One region of the Streptomyces sp. NPDC093225 genome, then DNA from elsewhere that is predicted to be linked to it. Evidence: riboswitches for the same ligand, from Rfam matches in the RefSeq annotation. Region 1 holds a riboswitch; each other region holds the start of a gene.
The links. Region 1 has a riboswitch for cyclic di-AMP ahead of ACIQCH_RS07310 (transglycosylase SLT domain-containing protein). Riboswitches for the same ligand answer to the same signal wherever they lie in the genome.
Positions count from the first base shown of each region.

Region 2: another riboswitch for cyclic di-AMP. It lies ahead of ACIQCH_RS04045 (M23 family metallopeptidase); the one in region 1 lies ahead of ACIQCH_RS07310 (transglycosylase SLT domain-containing protein).
Region 3: another riboswitch for cyclic di-AMP. It lies ahead of ACIQCH_RS08245 (transglycosylase family protein); the one in region 1 lies ahead of ACIQCH_RS07310 (transglycosylase SLT domain-containing protein).

Region 1 is NZ_JBIVNX010000005.1:85,619-91,084, forward strand. It holds gene ACIQCH_RS07285 (MerR family transcriptional regulator) at 1-8, opposite strand, end outside; gene ACIQCH_RS07290 (hypothetical protein) at 120-368, shown strand; gene ACIQCH_RS07295 (XdhC family protein) at 505-1,497, opposite strand; gene ACIQCH_RS07300 (hypothetical protein) at 1,821-2,120, shown strand; gene ACIQCH_RS07305 (NADPH-dependent FMN reductase) at 2,129-2,800, opposite strand; cyclic di-AMP (ydaO/yuaA leader) riboswitch at 3,380-3,541, shown strand; gene ACIQCH_RS07310 (transglycosylase SLT domain-containing protein) at 3,546-4,328, shown strand; gene ACIQCH_RS07315 (FAD-binding oxidoreductase) at 4,499-5,466, opposite strand, start outside.
Region 2 is NZ_JBIVNX010000003.1:17,386-22,851, forward strand. It holds gene trmB (tRNA (guanosine(46)-N7)-methyltransferase TrmB) at 1-553, shown strand, start outside; partial or broken gene ACIQCH_RS04040 (PrsW family intramembrane metalloprotease) at 596-1,435, shown strand; gene ACIQCH_RS04045 (M23 family metallopeptidase) at 1,461-2,504, opposite strand; cyclic di-AMP (ydaO/yuaA leader) riboswitch at 2,515-2,647, opposite strand; tRNA gene ACIQCH_RS04050 (tRNA-Met) at 2,970-3,043, opposite strand; gene ACIQCH_RS04055 (hypothetical protein) at 3,162-3,464, opposite strand; gene lanKC (class III lanthionine synthetase LanKC) at 3,461-5,466, opposite strand, start outside.
Region 3 is NZ_JBIVNX010000006.1:40,039-45,504, reverse strand. It holds gene ACIQCH_RS08260 (hypothetical protein) at 1-53, opposite strand, end outside; gene ACIQCH_RS08255 (cytochrome P450) at 242-1,495, shown strand; gene ACIQCH_RS08250 (transglycosylase family protein) at 1,742-2,854, shown strand; cyclic di-AMP (ydaO/yuaA leader) riboswitch at 3,142-3,314, shown strand; gene ACIQCH_RS08245 (transglycosylase family protein) at 3,318-4,016, shown strand; gene eno (phosphopyruvate hydratase) at 4,353-5,466, shown strand, end outside.

The DNA.
Region 1 (5,466 bases):
ATCCTCATCCGCCCCTCCTCACACCCCGCACGCTAAACCCTGCCCCGAGGGGCAGGGTCAACCCCTCCGGCAGGGCGCTCCGGGATGCGCGGCCAGGCCCCGCGCCCGACGCTGGAGGCATGCGCCACGCACCGATCGTCGTGCACCGGATCTCGCCCTCGGGCGGGCGCCGCGTGACCCTGCGGACCGAGGGGCACGAGGACATCCTGGGGCTGGCCCGCTCCGACGCGGACGTGATCGAGTTCCTGCGCCGGGCCGAGGTCCCGGACCCCGACGAGCTGGTCCTCGGGGACTCGCGGCTCATCGACTGGGTCGGTGCCGAGCCGCACGTGTACGCGCTCGAACCCTCGGACACCGACATCCCCTGACCGACGGGCATCCCCTCAGCCGGCCGGCGGCCCCCGGCGCGGACCCGGCCGTCAGCACGGGCCCGCCCCGGGGCGTCCGGCGGATCAGGGCCGGACGGCCCCGGTCCCCCGGACACCCCTTATGCGGCGCGGGTGTTCACGCAGCGCCGGCGCCGGCCGGTTCGGCCGTGACGGCCGTGACGGCGGTCAGGACGCTCAGCACCTCCGCGCAGATCGCCAGGGCCGTCTCCGCGGGGGTGCGCGCGCCCAGGTCCAGCCCGATCGGGCCGTGCACGTGCGCCAGCTGCGCCTCGGTCAGCCCCGCCGCGAGCAGGTCCTCGCGCCGCCGGGCCTGCGTGCGGCGGGACCCCAGCGCGCCCACGTAGGGGATCCCGAGCCGCAGTGCGCCGCCCAGCACCGGCGCGTCGAACGACGGCTCGTGACTGAGCATCACCAGACAGGCCGAACCCCGCCGTGCCGTCAGCCGCTTCTCCGCCTCCGCACGGTCCTGGGTCGTCAGCCACTCCCAGCCGAGCAGTTCCGCCTGCCGCCCGATCAGCTCGGCGAGCTCGCCGGTCCCGCCGATCACCAGGTACGGATCGGCCGGGTACGCCTCGATCAGGACCAGGCCCTCGTCGCTGTAGCGGGCCTCGCGCCCCGCCCGGTGCCGCCCCAGGAGCTCCAGGGCCTCGCGCACCGCCTCCGGACCGCCGGCGGGAGCGGCGCCGTCGCCGACGCGCACGACGGTGCTCACGGCCTGCGTGCCGTCCTCGCTCAGCCGCGTCACCAGGGCCGCGCTCGACCCGAGCGCCAGCTCCTCCCACCACTGCCCGGGAACGGACGCCAGCGGCTGCACCAGGATCTCCGACTGCCCGCCGCAGGTGAGGCCCGCGCCGGTCGCCTCGGTGCCGTGCACCGACACCTGGCAGACCCGCGCCGTCACCCCGTCCGGGACCGCGGCCGCCTCCGCGACGAGCTGCTCGTCGAACACCCCCCGGTACAGGCTCCCCGCGCACTCGCCCCGCGGATCGACGAGCAGCGCCCCGGCGGGGTCCCGGGGGCCGAAGCCCTGCTCGGTCACGGGCCGGGCCAGGAACGCCGTACGCCCCTCGGCCGCCCACCGCCGCGCCGTCTCCACCAGCTCGCGCATCACACGCCGCCCTTCTCGCGTCTTCCCGGTCTTCCCAGGTCAGACCCCAACGTATGCCCGCCGGCGGCCCGCGCACCCGCGCCGGACGGAACTTCGGCCGGTCCGCCAACCCGCTCGCTTGGACGATCTGCCGGGGCCGGCCCGGGACGGCCTTGGTGGAAGTCGATCAAGGCCCGGTCGTACCCCGCGCCGGCAGGGCGCCCGGCCCGGGCGCGGGGGGCGCGCGCCGCGCGACGGGGCGGTACACGGGCTGAAGACAACGAATTCATACCGGTGTGCCAGGGCGCCGTTTCCCGTTCGGCGAGGTCCGGGTTGAGCCGTCCGTGACGACTCCTCCCGGCCCGGCCGCCCCGCCGGGCGCACGCCACGCACCCGTGGCCGCCCTGAGCGGTGCCTACTGGCTCGACTCACCGTCCCGCCACGAGGGCGAGGACTGCGGCCGCTGCGACCAGCTGCGGCGCGCGAACGCCGCGCTCGTCCGGCTGCCCGGCCCCAGCGAACGCCGGGAGCGTCCCGGGCTCCCTCCGCAGGAGCGGGGCGCGGCGGCGCTGCGCGTGGTCATGACCATCCTCGCGGTCCTCACCATCGCCTCGGCCCTGGCCGTCACCGGTCTCGGCGACTGACCCGCGCGTCAGTCCTGCGAGCGCTCCGTGACGGCCGCGTCGGTGCGGTCGCTCAGGAACTCGTACCACCGGCGCTGCAGGCAGACGTAGCGGGTGTCCGCCTCCACCAGGCGCAGGAAGGCCGCCACCGTGTCCGTCAGGCGCGCCTGGAGCCCGGTGTCGGTCAGGTTGCCCTCCGGCGTGAAGCCCTCGTGGGCGCGGGCGAGGCTGAACATGTCCGGGTAGACACGGGTGCCCAGGTGCTCCAGCGGGACGCGCAGGGCCCACAGCCCGCGGTTGCCGCCCACCAGCGAGGGCGAGGCGGACACCAGCAGGGCGTGCTTGTCCTTGAACGGCTGGGGGCGCACTCGGGAGACCCAGTCGATCGCGTTCTTCAGCACGCCCGGTACGGAGGCGTTGTACTCGGGCGAGGCGATCACGAAGCCGTCGCAGGAGGCGATCCGCTCGCGCAGCGCCAGTGCGCCCTGCGGCAGGCCGGTCTCCTGCTCGGTGTCGCCGTCGTAGACCGGCATGTCGAAGTCGGCCATGCGCGCGAGGTCGACGGCGCCGCCGGCCTGGGCGGCGAGCCGGGCGACGAGCTCGGCGAGCCGCGAGTTGAGGGAGTCGGAGCGCCGGGAGGCGCCGAAGACCAGCACGCGGACCGGCTCGCGGCCCGTCCCGTGCGCGGAGTCTGCGGTCATGGGGTGGGGCCTCCAGGGCGGGCGGTGGCGGGCGGGCGGCGGGCCGCCGACGGGGCCGCCGACGGGGCCGCCGACGGGGCGGCGACGGGGCGGCGACGGGGCGGCGACGGGCGAGGCACACCGAGCGGAGCACACGCGCGGAGCCGGGGGCGGGTGCCCGGGCCGTCGCGGGACGGAAGTCACCCGGGCAGCCGCACACCCGGCGCACCGCAATGCTCCATCCTCACCCAGTTGATTCCTTAAGTCCGATTTGGGCTGGAGTGATGGTTTCTGTTGCGTGACGCCCGGCTCGGTCAATTCCTCGGGTTTGGCTGGTCTTTCCCGCTTATGTGGCACCGTCGTGCATTCGGTGACATGTGTCACGTGGGACGCGTCGGGGCGGGGAGATCGACTTCGCGACTGCGGCTCTGTGGAGCCTCAGTTGGCCATCGGCGTGTCGGCCGATCATGTTCGTTTTCCGTCGCCGTTCCTGCGGCAACTTTGCGTTAAGGAATTCGGGACTTGTTCAGCCGTGCAGCTCTCGCCTACGGTCACGCTCATTCCGGGTGGAACGCCGAATCCTGCCGCCGCCCGGATTCCCCACACCACTCACTCATTCACGTACGGCAGGAGCGGGGGACCCAGGTAAGCGCCGCACCGGCCCATCCGGTGCGGCTTGGGGTGAAGGCGCGCTCGACCAGCGCGTCCGGGCATCTCCAGCCCGAACCCGACAGCTCACCTCGCAGGCGACGGAGAGGAATGCGCCATGCCCGGAAAAGGCAAGCACCGCCGTCCCAAGAACTCTCGACTCGGCCGCGGATTCTTCGCGGTCGGCACCGGCGGCGCCGCCCTGGCCCTGCCCGTGATCGGCGCGACCACCGCCGCGGCGGCCGCCCCGACGGCAACGCATTCGATCACTGTCGCAAAGATCGCCGCCCCCACCCTCACCCCCGAGGCCCTTCTGAAGGCCCCGGCCACGTATTCCGTCGTCGCCGGTGACTCGCTCGCCGGGATCGCGAAGAAGCACGGTGTGGCGGGCGGTTGGAAGAAGCTGTACCAGGACAACAAGTCCGTCATCGGTGACGACCCGTCACTGATCCGACCGGGCATGAAGCTCCGCGTGGACGGCAAGGCCGCGGCCCCCGCCCGCACCGCCGCCGCGCGCGCCGACCGCTCGACCCGCCCCACGACCCTCAAGGCCACCCCGGCCGTGGTGAAGAAGACGTACGCGAACAACCTCGACGGTTGGATCCGCGAGTCCCTCGACATCATGGCCAAGCACGGCATCCCCGGCTCGTACAACGGCATCTACCGCAACGTCATGCGCGAGTCCTCGGGCAACCCGCTCGCCATCAACAACTGGGACATCAACGCCCAGAACGGCATCCCGTCGAAGGGCCTGCTCCAGGTCATCCAGCCGACGTTCAACGCCTACCACGTGCCCGGCACGTCGATGGACCTCTACGACCCGGTCGCCAACATCACCGCGGCGTGCAACTACGCGGCTGCCCGCTACGGTTCGATCGACAACGTGTTCGGCGCCTACTGACCGGTCGCCGTACCGCACGCCGGCGCTGCACGCGCCGGCACCGCGCCCGCCGCCTCGGCCGGCCCGGAAGACCGCTCGGGGGTCTATCGGGCCGGCCGTCGCGTCGTCGGCGGGTCACCGCGCGGGCGGGCGGCGGCCGAGGCCACCGCGCGCGGCGGAGGGGCGGCGGGTCACAACGCCTGAGGGAAGCGGAAGAGGCGGTCCGGGTCCAGGGCGCGGCGCAGCGCTTCCAGGCGGGCCAGGTTCGGCCCGTAGTAGGCCCCGCGCCAGTCCGTGAGCGCGGGGTCGGCGTAGTTCTGGTAAGCCGCCCCGCTCGCCCACGGCCGCAGCGCGGACCACAGCCCGCCCAACCAGGCCTCGTGCCGGGCCGCCTCCGCCGCCGAGGCCCCGGCGGGCCAGTACGCCAGGTACTGGGTGAGCAGCCCGTACGAGCGGTGGGCGAAGGCGGTCTCCGCGACGCCCACCCGGTTCAGCGCGCCGCCGCACACCCCGTCCAGCTGCACCACCCCCCGCCCGCCCGGCGGCACCGCCCCCGGGTACCCGGCCAGCGCGTCGAGCAGCGCGGCCACGGCCGCCGGCGGCAGGCCCGCGCCGGTCCAGAAGTCCGACCGGCCGGCGTACGAGTCGCGCCCCAGCAGTCCCGCCGGATCGTGCCCCGGCAGCGTGCCCGGCAGCCGGCACTGCGCGGCCGCGTACCCGAGACACCCGGCCATCGCCCGCATCGTGTCGGCGTAACCGCGCCGGACGACGTACCGGTCGCGCGGCTGCACGCCGACCGCCGCGGCCAGTCGGTCCAGCTCCTCCTCCAGCTCCGCCCGCCCGTCCAGGCACACCACCCGCACGGCGGGCGCGGGCACCGCGCCGTCGCCCCGTCCGCTCCGTCCCCCGTGCCCGCCATGCCTGCCGTCCCCGCCGCTCCTGCCGTTCGGCCCGCGGTCCCGGCCGTCCCGGTCGTCCCCGCCGTCCACGGTGAACTCGAGCTGGCTCCAGAACGGGTCCGCCAGCCCGGCCAACCAGCGCTGCCAGGCCCCCACCAGCCCGGCCGTCGCCGACGCCGGCCAGTGCAGCTCGGCGAAGCCGCAGTCGCCGGCCGGCCAGGTCCGGAACCGGAACTCGGTGACCACGCCGAAGTTCCCGC
Region 2 (5,466 bases), on a different contig from region 1:
CGACAAGATGTTCGACGGCCGGCCCGTGGTGCTGGAGATCGGCTTCGGCATGGGCGAGGCCACCGCGCTGATGGCCGCCGAGGACCCGGAGACCGGCATCCTCGCCATCGACGTGCACACGCCCGGCCAGGGCAACCTGCTCGGCCTCGCCGAGCGCGCCGGCCTGACCAACGTCCGCGTCGGCAACGGCGACGCGATCATCCTGCTGCGCGAGATGCTGCCGCCGGACTCGCTCGCCGGCATGCGCGTGTACTTCCCGGACCCGTGGCCGAAGAAGCGGCACCACAAGCGCCGGCTGATCCAGCCCGAGTTCCTCACGCTGGCCGCCACCCGGCTGGCCCCGGGCGCGATCCTGCACTGCGCCACGGACTGGGAGGACTACGCCGAGCAGATGCTCGAAGTCCTCACCGAACACCCGGACTTCGAGAACACCGTGCCCGGCGGCGGCTACGCGCCGCGCCCGGACTTCCGGCCGCTGACCCGCTTCGAGGGCCAGGGCCTGGACAAGGGGCACGTCGTACACGACCTCCTCTTCCGGCGTATCCAGAACTGAAACCCGCCCTCCGGTCAGGGCCCGGACCGCTACCGTCGTGGCGTGTTCCGGGTCCTGTCTCGTGCGTCCATCGGGCTGCTCGCGGCCGCCGGAGTGCTGATCCTCGAACTCGTTCGGGAACAGACCGGCACCCAGGGGTTCCTCGTCGGCCTCGGTCTCGCCGTCCTGCCGGTGCCACCGCTGATGGCGGTGTTCCACTGGCTGGGGCGGACGCGGCCGGGGGGCGGCGTCTGGCCGCAGCACCTGTTCGCCTTCGTCTGGGGGGCCTGCGCCGCGGCGCTGATCGCCATAGTGGCGAACAGCTTCGCCACCCGGTGGATATCCGCGGCGGCCGACCCGGCGGAGGCCGACCTGCTGGGCTCCGTGGTGATCGCCCCGGTGGTGGAGGAGTTCGCGAAGGCGGGCGCGCTGCTGCTGGTGTTCCTGTTCCGGGGGCGGGAGTTCAGGGGGGTCGCGGACGGGATCGTGGTGGCCGGGTTCACCGCGACCGGCTTCGCGTTCACCGAGAACATCCTCTACCTCGGCAACGCCTTCGGGCAGGACCTGGGCACCGGTACGTCCGTCATGGGATCGGTGACCGCCGCGACCTTCTTCGTCCGGGCGGTGCTGTCGCCCTTCGCGCACCCGCTGTTCACGGTGTGGACCGGGCTCGGCTTCGGCTGGGCGGCGTACGGGTACGCGTACGGGCCGGGGCGGGGGGTCGGGCGCGGACGCCGGGCCCGGACCTGGCCGCCGGCGGCGGGGCTGGCGGCGGCCATGGCCGTGCACGCTCTGTGGAACAGCTCCTCGGAGTTCGGCGAGTACGGCTTCTACGTCGTCTACGGGACCGTGATGGTGCCGGTCTTCGGCCTGCTGGCGTGGCTGGCGGTGCGGACCCGGCGGTGGCCGGGGGCCGTCTTCGTCCCCGCTATGCGTTCACCCCGCGGTCGGCCAGCCAGGCCAGCGGGTCCGCCGTCGCTCCGTCGATCCGCACTTCGAGGTGCAGGTGGGGGCCGGTGACGTTGCCGGTGGCGCCGACCCGGCCGATGGTCTGGCCGGTCTCGACGGTGCCCGAGGCGACCGAGATCGAGGACAGGTGGCAGTACCAGAGCTCGGTGCCGTCCTGGAGCTTGAGGACGATGCGGTAGCCGTACGGGCCCGACCAGCCGGCGGAGGTGATGGTGCCGCCGTGCACGGCCTTGACCGGGGTGCCGGTCGGGGCGGCGAAGTCGAGGCCGGTGTGGTGGCCGGAGGACCACATCGAGCCGGCGTCGCCGTAGTGCGAGGTCAGCGTGTACGAGGAGGTGGGGAGGGTGTAGGAGCCGGCCAGCTTCGCGAGCCGCTCCTTCTCCGCCTTCTCCGCGGCGGCCTTCTCCTCGGCGGCCTTCTCGGCAGCGGCCTTCGCGGCGGCCGCGGCCTCGGCCTGCTCGCGGGCCGCCTCGGCCTCCGCCTTCGCCTTGGCCGCGGCGGCCTCCTCGGCGGCGCGCTGGGCGGCGGCCTTGGCCTCGGCGGCCGCGGCGTCGGCCTGCGACTCGGCCTGCTGGAGGATCCGGTTGCGCAGCGCCTCGCCGGCGTCGGTGCCCCGCGCGGCCTGGGCGGGGGTGACCCCGGCGCCGGTGAGCGGGGCTGCGACGGCGGTGGTGGTCCCGGGTGCGTCCGCGTGGCCGGTGAGCGCGTCGGGGAGGACGTCGGGCAGCTCGTCCGGGAGCAGCGAGGGGATGGATATCGCGACCGGGGGCTTGTCCTGGGCGGTGGCGATGCCACCCGCGCCGACGGCGGCGATGATGCCGACGCCGAGGACGGTGGAGCTGCGGGCCAGGCCGTTGCGCTGCTTGACGACGCGGTGGCGGCCGCCGGCGGGGCGTACGGAGTCCTCGGTGGGGTTCCACTCGCCCCACGCGCCGGCGCCCTCGGGGGCGGCGGGGTCCGTGGAGGACGGGGGGATGTCGGCGGCAGGCCCGTTGGACGCCACGGGGGCGCTCCTTTCCTTCCTTCTTCGCCTACCGGGTTAGCTGACGGGTTCGGAGCAGGAAGGTCTCCTACGGGCCGGCGGGCCCGATGCACCCCATGGTGGTGGTTCCCCGGTTCCCTCACGGGATTCGGCGCGCACGCGCGCGGTGCCGTCACTGACGACGGCTGGGACAGCCGCGCTGCGTTATCGAACGGTAATAGACAACGGTGAGTGATTCCAAGCGCCGCGCCATGATCCTTCCGGTCAACTCAGCAGTACGTGACCGACTTTGGCCACGACTTATGCCCTACCACAGGAAAAATAGGGACGAGTTGCCGCCCCGGAGGGTCTCCGCGCGGCCGGATCCCACCCCTGACGCACCTTCAGCAGCTGTGCGGAGCGCGCCCTTTCGGCTACGGAACGTGGTGGACGGTGCGCGGACACGACGAAGGCCCGGATCCCATGGATCCGGGCCTTCGTCTTCAGTAGCGGGGACAGGATTTGAACCTGCGACCTCTGGGTTATGAGCCCAGCGAGCTACCGAGCTGCTCCACCCCGCGTCGGTGACACCAGCTTACGCCATCCGAGCGGGTGCTCGGCACCACCTCCGCGGGGCGGCCCGCCGCGGCGGCCGCGGAGCCCGGTCCGACCCGGGCCCCGCGGCCGCCGGAAGGGCCGTCAGACCTGCGCCCAGCCGCGCAGCGCCGGGTGCCGCAGCACCTGGTCCACCACCGCCCGGGCCGCGGCCGCCCCGCCCGGCCCCGGCGGGACCGCCGGGGGCGCCGGGGTCGCCGGGGGCGTGAGGCTCAGGGTCGCCCAGCCGGCCGCGCACTCCCGCAGGGTGGCGCGCCACCCTGCGGGCAGCAGCGCGATCAGCCGTACGGCGGCCGTCTCGGCGGCGGCCCCGGCCGGGGCCAGGTCGGTGACCTCGATGCGCACCAGGGTGCTCGTCCCGTACGCGCCGGGCGCCGGAGCGGTCATCGTCCGGCGGCCACGGGCAGGCCGAGCGCGTCCAGGAAGGGCAGCGCGGGCCGGTCCGCACCCGCCAGCGCGCCCAGCACGGCCAGCACGCCGGCGGCACCGGTGGCCAGGTCCGCCGACAGCCGCAGCGAGTGCTCGCCGAGGAACGCCAGCCGGCCGTCGTGCGGTACGGCGTGCCAGCCCAGGCCCGCGAACTGCGCCCGCAGGGTGTCCCGGGCGGCGGTGCTGCCGTCGAAGGTGTGCAGCAGCGCCGCCATGGCGCCGGCCCGGCCGGTGTAGAGGCCGATGCCGGGGTGGTAGTCCGTGGTCAGGTCGGTGCGCATCGCCTCGTAGACCGCGGTGAGCTCCGGGTCCTGCCGGTGCCGCAGCAGCTCGTGCAGGGCGATGACCTGGCCGGCGCTGCCGCAGGCGATGTGCGGCCCGCGCCAGGGCGCCTGCTCCAGCACCTCGGGCCCGCCGGGCAGCCGGCCCGACTCGGTGAGGTCGTGGCGCAGGATGCGGGCGGCCGCCTCGACCAGCCGCTCGTCCGCGACCGGTCCGCCCGCCTCCCGGGCCAGCTGGTCGTGCACCCGCAGCAGGAACAGCGCCTGGCCGGCGCCCCCGTAGAGCAGGCCCGGCAGGTGCCGCTTGGCCTTGCGGTCGGCGGCGGCCTCCGGGTCGGCCACGGGCAGGTCCGCGGCACCCATCAGGATCCGCTCGGCCAGGGTGACCGCCAGGATCCGGGCGTCCTCGGCGCGTCCCAGGGCGAGCAGCGCCAGGCCCAGTCCGGCCGTACCGGAGTTGAGGCCGTCCCCGGCCTCGTCGCAGGGCAGCGCGGCCGCGCGGTCCATGAACTCCGCGGCCTCGGCGTGGCGGCCGAGCCCGGCCAGCACGCAGGCGATGCCCGAGAGCCCGTCGTACAGGCCCGGGCGCGGGTCCTCCAGTTCGCGGGCGGCGGTGACCAGCCAGTCCACGTGCTCCTCGGGCACCGGCAGGCCCGCGTTGTGCAGGGCCCACAGCACGCCCGCGGCACCGTGCGCCACCGCGACCCCGCCACCGGGGTGCGCGAACTGCTCGATGTCGCCGGGGAAGAGCCGGTCGGTGCGCTCGGGGGTGGCGGTGGCCAGGATGCCCTCGCCCACCCGCTCGGCCAGGGCGGCCAGCCCCTCCGCCTCGACCAGCGCGTCGGGCGCGGCCGCGGGCAGGCTCCACAGCGGCCGGACCACGTCCGCCGCCCCGGGCAGTTCCAGCTCGGCGCCGAGGGCGAGCTCCGCGCGCACCCGGTCGCCGAAGTCCGACGGCACCGGGAAGCGCTCCTGGACCAGCTCGATCAGCTGCTCGGACTTCTCCGGGTCCCAGGGCATGAGGGTGGTCAGCGGCAGGAACACGCTCAGCCGCAGGCAGCCCAGGGCGAACCGGTCGACGGCGGTGCCGGTGGTGCCGGCCGGTGCGCAGTAGCCGGGGGCGCCCATGGCCTGGCCGCTGTGGCCCTCGGCCGGGCGGGTGGTCTCCAGGTCGATGAAGGCCACGCTGCCGTCGGGGCGGATGAGGACGTTGTTGGGGTGCAGGTCGCCGAAGACCAGGCCGCGCTCGTGCATCGTGGTCACGGCGGCCTCGACGCGGTCGAGGACGTCCAGCGCCCAGGCGGTGTACGCGGCCGGGTCGAGGGTCTCGCTCTGGTCGGTCGCGGAGTGCACGACCGGGTTGAGGCGGACCATCTCGCCACCGAGCTGCTTGCCGTCGACGTACTCGCGGGTGAGGAACCAGTGCTGGCTGCCCTGGCGGTAGTCGAGCACCTTGGGGAAGGCGTCCAGGCCCTCCAGGGCGATCATCGCGTCGTGCTCGCGCTGCAGGCGGGTCACCGCGTCGGCGCCGAGCTGGTCCAGGCCCGCGTGCGGGCGGCCCTCCTTGACCAGGACCTCGGCGTCGGTGCGGGTGTCGACCGCGCGGTAGACGCCGCCGCCGTTGGAGAAGTGCAGGGCCTGGGTGATCTTGAAGGGGAACGCGCCGAGGCCGCCGCCGC
Region 3 (5,466 bases), on a different contig from region 1:
ACGGCGACCACGGCGGCGGTGGCCAGCGCGATGCCCGTGAGGAACGTACGCATGATCGGACCTCTATTCCTGTGCGGAGGCGGGTCGGTTCGATCCCGCTGCACCCACGCTCGCAGCCGCCCCACCCCCACCACGTCCCCCGCGAGAGGGGACCGCCTCCCCCGCCCGGGGGAGGGCCCGTCAGCCCGCCGCGGCACCGCCCGGGCGGTGCGCGCCCACCGGGCCGACTAGGGTCGGGCGCATGCAGGACCAGCCCTCCGCCCAGACCCCGCCCGAGCTCTTCACCTGGGAGTTCGCCACCGATCCGTACCCCGCCTACGCCTGGCTGCGGGAGCACGCGCCGGTGCACCGGACCCGGCTGCCCAGTGGCGTCGAGGCCTGGCTGGTCACCCGCTACGCGGACGCCCGCCAGGCCCTCGCCGACCAGCGGCTCAGCAAGAACCCCGCGCACCACGCGGAGCCCGCGCACGCCAAGGGCAAGACCGGCATTCCGGGCGAGCGCAAGGCCGAGCTGATGACCCATCTGCTCAACATCGACCCGCCGGACCACACCCGGCTGCGGCGGCTGGTGTCGAAGGCGTTCACGCCCCGCCGCGTCGCGGAGTTCACGCCCCGCGTGCAGCAGCTGACCGACCAGCTCATCGACGGCTTCGCGGCGAAGGGGGAGGCGGACCTCATCCACGAGTTCGCGTTCCCGCTCCCCATCTACGCCATCTGCGAGATGCTCGGCGTACCGCGCGAGGACCAGGACGACTTCCGCGACTGGGCGGGCATGATGATCCGCCACGGCGGCGGGCCGCGCGGCGGCGTGGCCCGCTCGGTCAAGCAGATGCGGAGCTACCTGGTCGACCTGATCCACCGCAAACGGGACGATCTGGGCGACGACCTGATCTCCGGTCTCATCCGGGCCAGCGACCACGGCGAGCACCTCACGGAGAACGAGGCCGCCGCGATGGCCTTCATCCTGCTCTTCGCGGGCTTCGAGACGACCGTCAACCTCATCGGGAACGGCCTGCACTCCCTCTTCATGAACCCCCGCGAGCGCGACCGGCTGCAGGCCTCCCTCGCCGCCGGCGAGACGGACCTGCTGGCCACGGGCGTCGAGGAGCTCCTCCGCTACGACGGCCCGGTCGAGCTCGCCACGTGGCGGTTCGCCACCGAGCCCCTGACCCTCGGCGGGCAGTCGGTCGGCACCGGCGACCCGGTACTGGTCGTGCTCGCGGCGGCCGACCGCGACCCGGCGCGCTTCGCCGAACCCGACACCCTCGACCTCGCCCGCTCCGACAACCAGCACCTCGGCTACGGCCACGGCATCCACTACTGCCTCGGCGCGCCGCTCGCGCGCCTGGAGGGGCAGACCGCGCTGGCCACGCTCCTGACGCGCCTGCCCGACCTGCGACTCGCCGTCGAGCCGGCCGAACTCCGCTGGCGGGGCGGGCTCATCATGCGCGGGCTGCGCACCCTCCCGGTCACCTTCACGCCGGAAGGAGCGTGACGGTTCCCTTAAGGAAGATTTCCCTCCGGAAACCGGCCCGAGGGGCGCCGTGCGCCGCGCCGGGGGGACGTAACGGGCTCAACTGGGCGCCGATAGACGGCCCGTAGGGATTCCGACACGGAGCGGAACTGAGCATTCCTCAGTTTCGTGATCTCAACGTGATCTGCGCTGCATCGACTTGTGACATCCGTTCGAACCCGGCTAGGTTCGCGGTCGCCCCCTTGCCGCCACGAAAGGCCCTCACGCATGCGCTCCGGTAACGGCCGCCACCGTCGGCCCCGCCAGGCCCCCGCGATCGTCGTCACGGCTGGAGTCACCGGCTCCGCCCTCGCGCTGCCGCTGCTCGCGGCCACCAGCGCCTCCGCCGCCGACACCACCACCTGGGACAAGGTCGCCGAGTGCGAGAGCGGCGGCGCCTGGAGCGCCGACCTCGGCAACGGCTTCTACGGCGGACTGCAGTTCACCCAGGAAGTCTGGGAGGGCAACGGCGGCCTCGCCTACGCCGCCCGTGCCGACCTCGCCAGTCGTTCGCAGCAGATCACCGTCGGCGAGCGGGTGCTCGCCGCCCAGGGCCCGTCGGCCTGGCCGATGTGCGCGGGCCCGGCCGGCCTGACGAAGGGCGGCCCGAAGGCCAAGGTCGACGCCGGCCTGGAGGACGAGGGCAAGCCGGTCACCCCGGCCCCGGTCCGCCCCGACCAGGGCACGGAGACCCCGGCCGAGCCGACCGAGCCCGCCGCCCCGGGCACCCCGAGCCCCGGCGCCACCACGCCGACGACGCCCTCGACGCCGACGACGCCCGCGACCCCGGGCGGTCCGACGGACCCCGCCTCGCCGTCCGCGCCCACGACGCCGGGGACTCCCGGTACCCCCGGCACGCCGGGCACGCCGGGCACGCCGGGCACGCCCACCGTCCCCGGTACGCCCGGTACGCCCGGTACGCCCGGCACCCCCGACGTCCCGACCGGCACCCCGGGCACCCCCGGCACCCCCGAGACCCCGACCGGCACCCCGTCGGACCCCGGCCAGACCGCCGACGGCGCCACCGGCAAGCACCGCGGCACCCCGGCCCTCGAGGGACCCGGAACCGAATCGGACATATTCGCCGCAACGGGACGTCACGCCGCGAATGATGACCCGGGTGCAGCTGACGGCGCGTCCGGGAACGACGTCTCCACCCTTACGGAGACCACCACCGACCCGACGTACACCGTGCAGCCCGGCGACAGCCTCTCGGAGATCGCGGACGAGAAGGGCCTCAAGGGCGGCTGGGATGCCCTCTACAAGGCGAACGAGCAGCTCATCGGGGATGACGCGGACCTCATCAAGCCGGGACAGAGCCTCCACCTCGGGCAGAAGTAGGGGCAGTTCGGGCGCAGTCGGGACACCCGGTACGCGTTGAATGTCCGGGTTTGGCGCGAGTGAGACATGAGTCTCAGGCCGTCAACTGGCGTGTTGCGTCCGGGAGGTGTGCGCAAGCCCCCTCCCACCTGCGCAAACGCCGGTTCCCGGAAGGCAAGTACGAGCGGTTTCTCCCCGATGTCCCACCTTGAACATCGGGGAGACCTCTGCCTACGGTCTGACCGCTCGCCACCGCGAGCCCCTTCGACCGCACGCCGAGTCCTGCCACCGGACGCAAGGGAACAGTCGACGCGTAAGCGCCGTAGGCAGGAGCGGGGGACCCAAGATTTTTGCCGGGCCCGGCCGTTGAGAGACGGTCACGGAACCGGCTAGGGGTGAAGCCACGCGCTAGGTCGCGAGGCCGGGCAACTCACTCGCCCGAACCCGACAGCTCACCTCGCAGGCGTCGGTGAGGAGACCTTCCATGCTGTCTTCCAGCAAGGGCAAGCACCGCCGTGCGTCCAAGGCCGCCCGTACCGCCGCCCTCGTCGGCGTCGCCGGTGCGGTCGTCGCCGCTCCGCTGATGGCCGCCGGTTCGGCCAGCGCCGCCACCGCTTCCGAGTGGGACCGCGTCGCGCAGTGCGAGTCCGGTGGCAACTGGTCCATCAACACCGGCAACGGCTACTACGGCGGCCTGCAGTTCTCCGCGTCCACCTGGGCGGCGTACGGCGGCACCTCCTACGCCCCGCAGGCCAACCAGGCCTCCAAGTCCCAGCAGATAGCCGTGGCCGAGAAGGTTCTGGCCGCCCAGGGCAAGGGTGCCTGGCCGAGCTGCGGCGTGGGCCTGTCCGGCGCCTCCTACAAGGGCTCCGACGGCTCCACGTCCACGAAGTCCTCCAAGAGCTCCAAGTCCTCGAAGTCGACCGCGAAGAAGAGCACCCGCTCCTCCGAGTCGACCCCGACGACCCGCTCCGCCCGCACCTCCGAGGCCCCGAAGCCGGCGTCCTCCGGCGTCATCAAGAAGGGCGACGGCTCCTACGAGGTGAAGGCCGGCGACACCCTCGGCACCATCGCCGACGCCCAGCAGGTCAAGGGCGGCTGGGAGAAGCTCTTCGAGCTCAACAAGGACATCGTCACCGATGCCGACCTGATCTACCCGGGCCAGATGCTGAAGCTCTCCTGACCGGAGCCGAAGCCCTCTGAGCGGCTCTCGAAGCTCTCCTGAGCGGAGATCTGCTCACCCGGTGCAAGCACGTCCGCCCGGCGCGTCCTCCCCCCGACGCGCCGGGCGGACGTATGTTCGGCGCAGCCCGGGGGTCCCCGAAAGGCCGTCAGGGCCTCCGGAGTGCTCTTGATCAAGGGCCGTATGTCCTGGAAGGCGGGTATTCAGCCCCTTTTTCGTCCCAGGACCCGGGCGGTCGGCTGGCCGATGCCCCGGAGCCGGTTAGGCTCTAGTCCGGCTGGGTCGGTCCCACGGCCCAGGCGCCACCGCACACCTAGCGTCACATCCCAGAAGGAGATGCTCGTGCCGTCCATCGACGTCGTCGTAGCCCGGGAAATCCTGGACTCCCGAGGCAACCCCACGGTCGAGGTCGAGGTCGGCCTCGACGACGGCAGCACCGGCCGTGCTGCCGTTCCCTCCGGTGCCTCCACCGGTGCGTTCGAGGCCATTGAGCTCCGCGACGGGGACCCGAACCGCTACCAGGGCAAGGGCGTCGAGAAGGCCGTCCTCGCCGTCATCGAGCAGATCGGCCCCGAGCTGGTCGGCTACGACGCCACCGAGCAGCGCCTGATCGACCAGGCCATGTTCGACCTGGACGCGACCGACAACAAGGGCTCGCTCGGCGCCAACGCGATCCTCGGCGTCTCCCTGGCCGTGGCGCACGCCGCGTCCGAGGCCTCGGACCTGCCGCTGTTCCGCTACCTCGGCGGCCCGAACGCGCACCTGCTGCCCGTTCCGATGATGAACATCCTGAACGGCGGCTCGCACGCCGACTCCAACGTGGACATCCAGGAGTTCATGATCGCCCCGATCGGCGCGGAGTCCTTCTCCGAGGCCCTGCGCTGGGGCACCGAGGTCTACCACACCCTCAAGTCCGTGCTGAAGTCCAAGGGCCTGTCCACCGGCCTCGGCGACGAGGGCGGCTTCGCCCCGAACCTGGGCTCCAACCGCGAGGCCCTGGACCTCATCCTCGAGGCCATCAAGCAGGCCGGCTACGCCCCGGGCAAGGACATCGCGCTCGCGCTCGACGTCGCCGCGTCCGAGTTCTACAAGGACGGCAAGTACAACTTCGAGGGCCAGGCCCGCTCGGCCGCCGAGATGACCGAGTACTACGAGGAGCTCGTCTCCGCGTACCCGCTCGTCTCCATCGAGGACCCGCTGTTCGAGGACGACTGGGCCGGCTGGAAGGTCATCACCGACAAGCTCGGCGCCAAGGTGCAGCTCGTCGGTGACGACCTGTTCGTCACCAACCCCGAGCGCCTGGCCCGCGGCATCGAGGAGGGCACCGCCAACGCCCTGCTCGTGAAGGTGAACCAGATCGGTTCCCTGACCGAGACCCTCGACGCCGTCGAGCTCGCCCAGCGCAGCGGCTTCAAGTGCATGATGTCGCACCGCTCCGGCGAGACCGAGG